2 regions of the Streptomyces purpurogeneiscleroticus genome follow, and region 1 is predicted to be linked to the other one. Evidence: riboswitches for the same ligand, from Rfam matches in the RefSeq annotation. Region 1 holds a riboswitch; the other holds the start of a gene.
What was found. A riboswitch is a leader RNA that binds a small molecule or an ion and turns the genes downstream of it on or off. The one in region 1 is predicted to bind cobalamin.
Positions count from the first base shown of each region.

Region 2: it holds a riboswitch for cobalamin, as region 1 does, so the genes downstream of both, nicT (Nickel transporter NicT) here and metE (5-methyltetrahydropteroyltriglutamate--homocysteine S-methyltransferase) in region 1, are expected to answer to the same signal.

Region 1 covers NZ_NHSG01000364.1:21,541-25,731, forward strand. The annotation lists gene CCS38_RS25430 (non-ribosomal peptide synthetase/type I polyketide synthase) at 1-1,061, opposite strand, end outside; gene CCS38_RS25435 (enterochelin esterase domain-containing protein) at 1,180-1,722, opposite strand; cobalamin riboswitch at 1,843-2,059, shown strand; gene metE (5-methyltetrahydropteroyltriglutamate--homocysteine S-methyltransferase) at 2,215-4,191, shown strand, end outside.
Region 2 covers NZ_NHSG01000120.1:6,161-10,351, forward strand. The annotation lists gene CCS38_RS06180 (NAD(P)-dependent alcohol dehydrogenase) at 1-943, opposite strand, end outside; gene CCS38_RS06185 (helix-turn-helix domain-containing protein) at 1,073-1,984, shown strand; cobalamin riboswitch at 1,981-2,200, shown strand; gene nicT (Nickel transporter NicT) at 2,233-3,351, shown strand; gene CCS38_RS06195 (HhH-GPD-type base excision DNA repair protein) at 3,439-4,026, opposite strand; gene CCS38_RS06200 (PTS sugar transporter subunit IIAB) at 4,097-4,191, shown strand, end outside.

The DNA.
Region 1 (4,191 bases):
TTGGTCTTGACCGAGCCCACGTAGCAGGGGGCACCGGGCGGGCGCCCGTCGGACAGGACACGGCCGAGCGCCCGGGCCTCGATCGGGTCGCCGACCGGGGTGGAGGTGCCGTGCGCCTCGATGTACTGCAGGCTGCCGGGCACGACGCCCGCCTCGGCGCACACCTTCCGTACGAGATCCACCTGGGCGTCCTCGCGCGGCACGGTGATGCCGTTGGTCCGCCCGTCCTGGTTCACCCCGCTGCCGAGCACCACGGCGTGCACCGGGTCGCCGTCGCGCACGGCGTCGGCCAGTCGTTTCAGTGCCACGACGGCGACGCCCTCGGCGCGTACGTAGCCGTCGGCCGCCGCGTCGAAGGCGCGCGACCGGCCGTCGACGGAGAGGAAGCCGCCCTTGCTCTCGGCGATGGTGAAGTGCGGCGCGCAGTGCAGCAGCGTGCCGCCGGCCAGCGCGAGGTCGGTCTCGCCGCGCAGCAGGCTCTGCCGGGCAAGGTGCAGAGCGACGAGGGAGGAGCTGCAGGCGGTGTCGAGGGAGACGCTGGGCCCGCGGAAGTCGAAGGCGTGCGAGATGCGGTTCGACACCATCGTCATCATGGTGCCGGTCGCGGTGTGTGCCGTAAGGAAGTCCAGGTCGGCGTAGTGCAGGATGTTGTAGTCCATCGTGAAAGCTCCGATGAACACGCCGATGTCGCGGCCCGCCAGGCCGGCCGGGCGCTGCCCGCCGTCCTCCAGGGCTTCCCAGGAGACCTCCAGGAGCTTGCGCTGCTGCGGGTCGAGGTGCGTGGCCTCGCGCGGGCTGATGCCGAAGAACGCCGGGTCGAATGCGTCGAAGCTGTCGATGTACCCGCCGCGGCCGCCGACCAGCCGCCCGGGCTTGGCCCGGTCCCGGGTGCCCAGGGTGGTGACGTCGTACCGGTCGGCCGGGGTCGGGACGATACAGTCCCGGCCCTCGGCCAGGTTCCGCCAGAACGCCCGGTGGTCGTTGGCATGGCCGGGCAGGCGGCAGCCGATACCGATGATGGCAATCCGGTCATTAAGGGCGGAATCAGGCACTCGACTCATACGAGCAAGATAGAGGGCACATACGGCACATTCCGGCACTCTGCCTGACGACACGTCAGGTCAGCTTGTCGGACAGTCGGACGGTCGGCCCGACGGGTCCGGTCGGTGTTCCGCGGGATTACCCGGCGGCAGTCGGCACCGCGTACACGGAGCCGTCCGAGTCACCCCAAACCCCTTCTGCAGAACGGGTGTTGAGCGGGTCTGCCGCGGCGTACGCACACAGTGCACGCAGTCGCTGCCGCCGGCGGCCGGGGTCGGCAGGCGCGCCGCCGGGCGAGATGTCCGCGGCGAGCCGGTACGCGCCGCCACTGCCGGCAGGCAGCAGATACGTCAGGTGCCAGACATCGGTACCCGGCAGCCGGTCCAGCAGGGCGGGGGTGAGGTCGCCGGGGTCGGTGACGCCGTCGGCCAGCAGCAGCACCTGGCAGGTGGCGCGGTGACCGCGCCGGAGGAAGGTGACCGCGTACCACCCGGGATCGTCGGCGGCCTTTTCGACGAGGGGGGTGCCGCGCCGCTCGACCTCCGCCCAGAAGTCCGCGAGCAGGGCCGGTCGTTCGGCTTCGGCGGCGGTGGCGAGCCGGGCGGCGAGGCGTTCGACACACGGGCCTGCCGTGCGCGATGGCCGCGAGTCCCGTACGCCGGGACCGTCAAGGACGTACATCTCTCCCGCTTTCCTGGGCAGCACGGAGCCGCTGGAGCCCGCGCCACGAACAGTCTCACTTAGGCAAGGCTAACCTAATATCGATCTAGGGGGGATGGCACGCGGGAGGTGGCAGGGCATAGCCTGATGCGTGCAGCTGGTTCGCCCTGTCCGCCAGGCAGGCGCGTCGCAAGAGGGAACCCGGTGGGAATCCGGGACTGCCCCGCAGCGGTGAGCGAGAACGACCGCCGTCATACGCACTGGACCGACCGGGTCCGGGAAGCGACGGCCAGTAGGTGTTCGCCTTCGGGCGGACGTGCTCGTGAGTCCGAAGACCTGCCCGTTGCCCGCACGCGACCCGTCGTGTGCGGTCTCCCGGTGACCTCGAGGGCGGGTCGGCGTACAGCAGGGACGCGGCACACGAGTGCGCGGCGGCCCGTCCGCTGTGCACTCCCTTCGCGCTCTCGTGCCCGTCGCCGGGCACTCGGAGACACGCTCGCGAAGGAGAGCCACGTGACCAGCAAAAACACCGCCACGGCCGTACGGGCCACCGTGTACGGCTATCCCCGGCAGGGACCGAACCGGGAACTGAAGAAGGCGGTCGAGGGGTACTGGAAGGGCCGCGTCACCGCCGACGCGCTCCAGAAGACCGCCGCGGACCTGCGCCGTTCCGTCTGGCGGCAGCTGACGGAGGCGGGCCTGCACGAGGTGCCGACCGGCGACTTCTCGTACTACGACCACGTACTGGACACCAGCGTCATGGTCGGCGCGATCCCCGCCCGGCACCGCGCCGCCGTCGAAACGGACGCCCTGGGCGGGTACTTCGCCATGGCCCGCGGCACGCAGGACGCGGCGCCGCTGGAGATGACCAAGTGGTTCGACACCAACTACCACTACCTGGTGCCGGAACTGGGCCCCGACACCGTCTTCGCCGCCGACTCGCGCAAGCAGGCCGGCGAGCTGAGCGAGGCCCGCGCGCTCGGCCACACGGCGCGGCCCGTCCTGGTCGGCCCCGTGACCTACCTGCTGCTCGCCAAGCCCGCCCCCGGTGTCGACCCCGGCTTCGAGCCGCTGACCCTGCTCGACCGGCTGCTGCCCGTGTACGCGGAGGTCCTCGCCGATCTGCGGGCAGCCGGCGCCGAGTGGGTACAACTGGACGAGCCGGCGCTCGTGCAGGACCGCACCCCGGCCGAACTCAACGCGGCGGCCCGCGCCTACCGCGACCTCGGCGCCCTCACCGACCGCCCGCAGCTCCTGGTCGCGACCTACTTCGGCCGGCTCGGCGAGGCCCTGCCGGTACTGGCCAAGGCCCCCGTCGAGGGACTGGCGTTGGACTTCACCGAGACGGCGGCCGGCAATCTGGACGACCTCGCGGCGGCCGGCGGCCTGCCCGGCAAGCGGCTGGTCGCGGGCGTCGTCAACGGCCGCAACGTCTGGATCGACGACCACGAGAAGTCCCTCGCCACCCTCGGCACCCTGCTGGGCCTCGCCGACCGGGTGGACGTGGCGGCCTCCTGCTCGCTGCTGCACGTCCCGCTGGACGCGGCCGCCGAGCGCGACATCGACCCGCAGATCGCCCGCTGGCTCGCCTTCGCCCGGCAGAAGACCGCCGAGCTCGTCACACTGGCCCGCGGACTGACGCACGGCACCGGCGTCATCGCCGCCGAACTCGCCGCCAACCGCGCCGACCTCGCCTCCCGCACCGGCGCGGCGCTCACCCACGACCCGGCCGTCCGGGCCCGCGCCGCGGCCGTCACCGCCGCCGACTGCCGGCGCTCCCAGCCGTACCCCGAGCGGTCCGCCGCCCAGCGCGCCCACCTCGGGCTGCCGCCGCTGCCCACGACCACCATCGGCTCCTTCCCGCAGACGGCCGCGCTGCGCACCGCCCGCGCCTATCTGCGCGCCGGGCGGATCGACGAGGCCGCGTACGAGGAGCGCATCGCGGCGGAGATTCGCGAGGTCGTCGCCTACCAGGAGAAGGCCGGGCTCGACGTCCTGGTGCACGGCGAGCCGGAACGCAACGACATGGTGCAGCACTTCGCCGAGCGGCTGACCGGCTACCTCGCCACGCGGCACGGCTGGGTCCAGTCCTACGGCACCCGCTACGTCCGCCCGCCGGTGCTGGCCGGTGACGTCTCGCGCCCGGAGCCGATGACGGTGCGCTGGACCCGGTACGCGCAGTCGCTCACCGGGCGGCCGGTCAAGGGCATGCTCACCGGCCCGGTCACCATGCTGGCCTGGTCCTTCGTCCGTGACGACCAGCCGCTCGCCGACACCGCGCGCCAGGTCGCGCTGGCGCTGCGGGACGAGGTGGCCGACCTGGAGGCGGCGGGCACCTCGGTGATCCAGGTGGACGAGCCGGCGCTGCGCGAGACGCTCCCGCTGCGCGGCGCGGACCACGTGGCCTATCTGGCCTGGGCCACCGAGGCGTTCCGGCTCGCCACCGGCGGCGTGCGTCCGGACACCCAGATCCATACGCACATGTGTTAC
Region 2 (4,191 bases), on a different contig from region 1:
CGAGGCCGTGCGCCGCGCAGAAGTCGAGCATCTCCTGGGTCTCGGGGATGCCGCCGATCATCGAACCGGCCATCGCCCGGCTGCCGCCGATCACCGAGAACGGCGAGAGGGAGAGCCGGTCCTCCGGCGCGCCGACCTGCACCAGCGTGCCGTGCGCGCGGAGCAGCGAGAGGTAGGCGTCCACGTCCAGGTTGGCGGAGACGGTGTTGATGATCAGGTCGAAGCGGCCCGCCAGCTCCTCGAAGGTGGCCGGGTCGGAGGTGGCGCGGTAGTCGGAGGCGCCCAGCTTCAGGCCGTCCTCCTTCTTGCGCAGCGACTGGCTGAGGACGGTGACCTCGGCGCCCATCGCGTGCGCGATCTTCACGGCCATGTGGCCGAGGCCGCCCAGGCCGACGACCGCGACCTTCTTGCCGGGGCCCGCGCCCCAGCGCGAGAGCGGCGAGTAGACGGTGATACCGGCGCAGAGCAGCGGCGCGGCGGCGTCCAGGGAGATGCCTTCGGGGATGCGGAGGGCGAAGTCCTCGGAGACCACGACGTGCGTGGAGTAGCCGCCGTAGGTCGGCTCGCCGTCCCGGCCGATGGCGTTGTACGTCTGTACGTTGCCGGTGCCGGTGCAGTGCTGCTCCAGTCCGGCCTTGCAGTTGTCGCACTCCCGGCAGGAGTCGACCATGCAGCCGACGCCGACCCGGTCGCCGACCTTGTGGCGGGTGACCTCGGGGCCCACCGCGGCGACCACACCGGCGATCTCGTGGCCCGGGACCATCGGGAAGATGCCCTCGCCCCAGCCGTTGTCGACCTGGTGGATGTCGGAGTGGCAGATCCCCGCGTACTTGATCTCGATCTCGATGTCGTGCGCGCCGAGCTCGCGGCGCGGAATGGTGGTGCGCTCCAGGGGTGCCTTGGGCGCGGGTGCTGCATACGCGGCGACAGAGGTGTGTGTCATGCCATCGAGCCTGCTCCGCGCGCGGAAGTGGAGCCAGACCCCCCGTTTTGGTACGAACGCGGTTCCTACCACTGGCAGTGGCACCCTCGCGGCCCGGCGTCCGTGCCCGACCACCCGGATACTGGCCTTATGGACCAGCGCACAGAATTGAGCGAGTTTCTGCGCACCCGCCGCGCGCGTCTGCAGCCCGAGGACGTCGGACTGCCGCGGCACAGCGGGCGGCGCAGGGTGCCGGGCCTGCGGCGCGAAGAGCTCGCGCAGCTGGCCGGGGTGAGTGTGGCGTACTACGTAAGACTGGAGCAGGGCCACGGGCAGAACGTCTCCACGGCGGTCCTCGACGCGATATCCGGCGCGCTGCGGCTCAATGCGGCCGAGCGGGCGCATCTGAGCCATCTGGTCAAGCCGAAGGCCAAGCGCTCGCGCGGCGCGGGGCGGCCGCAGCGGGTGCGGCCCGCGCTCCAGCAGCTGCTCGACTCGATGGAGGGGATACCGGCGTATGTGGCGGGCCGCCGCCTGGACGTCATCGGCTGGAACCGCATGGCGTGCGCGCTGCTCGGCGACTACGCCGCGCTCCCGCTCGAGCAGCGGAACGTCGCGTGGCAGGTCTTCCTGGATCCGGCCGCCCGCGAGCTGTACGTCGACTGGGAGAGCAAGGCCGCCGACATCGTCGCCTTCCTGCGGATGGACGCGGGCTGCCATCCCGATGACCCGCTGCTCGCCTCGCTGATCGGGGAGCTGTCGGTCAAGAGCGAGAGGTTCCGGCAGCTGTGGGCCACGCACGACGTGCAGGACAAGGGCTTCGGGGTGAAGCGGCTGCACCATCCCGTGGTCGGGCCGCTGACCCTGTCGTACGAGACGCTGCGGCTGCCCGCCGACCCGGACCAGCAGCTGATCGTCTACCACGCGGAGCCGGGCTCGGCCTCGGCGGAATCACTGCGGCTGCTGGGGAGCTGGGCGGCGGAGGAGCCGGCGTCCCGGGAGCCGGTGTCTCGCGAGCCGGTGACGAAGGACACCGCCCGGCAGCGGGACGCAGGGGGTTAGAGTGGCCGGGCCGTGGTGCTCGGGAAGACCGGTGAAGACCTTCGGGTCCGATTCCGGAGCGGCCCTCGCCACTGTGATCGGGGAGCTACCGACCCTTTTCCCCGTACGTGCACCACGAGCGTACGGGGGGCCACTGTCCGCAGAGTGCGGGCGGGAAGGCCGGGACGGGCGCGCGTACCCGTAAGCCAGGAGACCGGCCACGGCATCTCACGAATTGATTCCACGAGGTGCTGGAGCGTGATCGCCGGATGGCCCTGCCCACCGATGCCCCGAATTCTTCTTCCGTGCTGCCCGAATATCGCTGGCAGCGCCGTGACACCGTAAGGACCGCCGGTCTGCTGGCGGTCATAGCCGCTCTGCACATCGTCGCGTTCGGTGTGCTGTTCCTGCTCGTCGTGCCCGGCCACTACACCGTCGGCACCCAGGTGTTCGGCGTGGGCCTGGGTATTACCGCGTACACCCTCGGCATGCGGCACGCGTTCGACGCGGACCACATTGCCGTCATCGACAACACCACTCGCAAGCTCATGGCGGACGGGAAGCGGCCGGTCTCGGTGGGCTTCTGGTTCGCGCTCGGCCACTCCAGCATGGTCGTGCTCATGGCTGCGCTCGTCTCGGGCGGCGCGGCGCTCGCCGGGACGCTGATGGACGAGGAGTCCCGTACGCACCAGGTGCTCGGCACGGTCGGCACGACCGTCTCCGGGGCCTTCCTCTACCTCATCGCCGCCCTCAACCTGGTCGCGCTGGCCGGGATCTGGCGCGTCTTCCGTGCCATGCGGGCCGGCGAGTACGACGAGTCGGAGCTGGAACGGCAGCTGAACTCGCGCGGTTTCATGAACCGGATTCTGGGCCGGTTCACCAAGGCCATTACGCGGCCGGGCCAGATGTTCCCGATCGGGCTGCTCCTCGGTCTCGGCTTCGACACCGCGACCGAGGTGACGCTGATGGTGATGGCGGGCAGCGGCGCCGCGTCCGGGCTGCCCTGGTACGCGATCCTGTGCCTGCCGCTGCTGTTCGCGGCCGGGATGAGCCTCTTCGACACGCTCGACGGCACGTTCATGAACTTCGCGTACCAGTGGGCGTTCTCGAACCCGGTGCGGAAGGTCTACTACAACCTCACGATCACCGGCCTGTCCATCGCGGTGGCGCTCTTCATCGGCACCATCGAGCTGGTCAGCGTGCTGCACGAGAAGCTCGGCCTGACGGATGCGGTCACCGGCTGGATCTCCGGCCTGGAGCTGGACAACGTCGGCTACATCATCGTCGGCCTCTTCGTCGTCGTCTGGGCGGCGGCGATCGCCTACTGGCGGCTCTCCGGCGTCGAAAAGCGCTGGGCGGCACGGGTGGCCGCCTCGCCGGAAGGCTGAGCGCGCAGTACAAAAACCTGAGCGCGCAGTACAAGCAGTACCAGCAGTACAAGAAGAGGGGCGGCGGGCCTGTGCCCGCCGCCCCTGTTACTTCCCCGCCGCCTTCTTCGCCGCTCGCTTCATCTGCTGCTTGTACGCGCGGACCTCGGCCAGGGACTCGGGGCCCGTGATGTCGGCGACCGAGCGGTGGGAGTTCTCCTCGCCGTACGGGCCGGCGGCCTCGCGCCAGCCCTCGGGGCGTACGCCGAACTGCTTGCCGAGGAGGGCAAGGAAGATCTGTGCCTTCTGCTTGCCGAAGCCGGGCAGGTCGTTGAGGCGTTTCAGCAGCTCGGCACCGGTCGGTGCGTCCCGCCACACGGCCTCGGCGTCCCCGTCGTAGTGCTCGACGAGGTACTGGCACAGCTGCTGCACCCGTTTGGCCATCGAGCGCGGATAGCGGTGCACGGCCGGCTTGCGGGCGAGCAGCTCCTCGAACGCCTCCGGGTCCTGCGCCGCGATGGCGTGCGCGTCCAGGTCGTCGCCGTTCATCCGCCGGGCGATGGTGTACGGACCGGTGAACGCCCATTCCATCGGCACCTGCTGGTCCAGCAGCATGCCCACCAGCGCGGCGAGCGGACTGCGGCCGAGCAGTTCGTCGGCTTCCTCCTGCTGGGCGACCCGCATCCTCACGTTCATGTTCCGATGATCCCTTCCGGCGCCGCACTGCGCATATCCAGGCAAGCGTTTTCGTGCGACGATCCCGTCCATGCCGACACTGAGCGAACTGATTCCCGCCGAGGCCGTGCGGCTGGACGTGGCGGCGGCGGACTGGCGGGAGGCGGTACGGGCCGCCGGCGACCT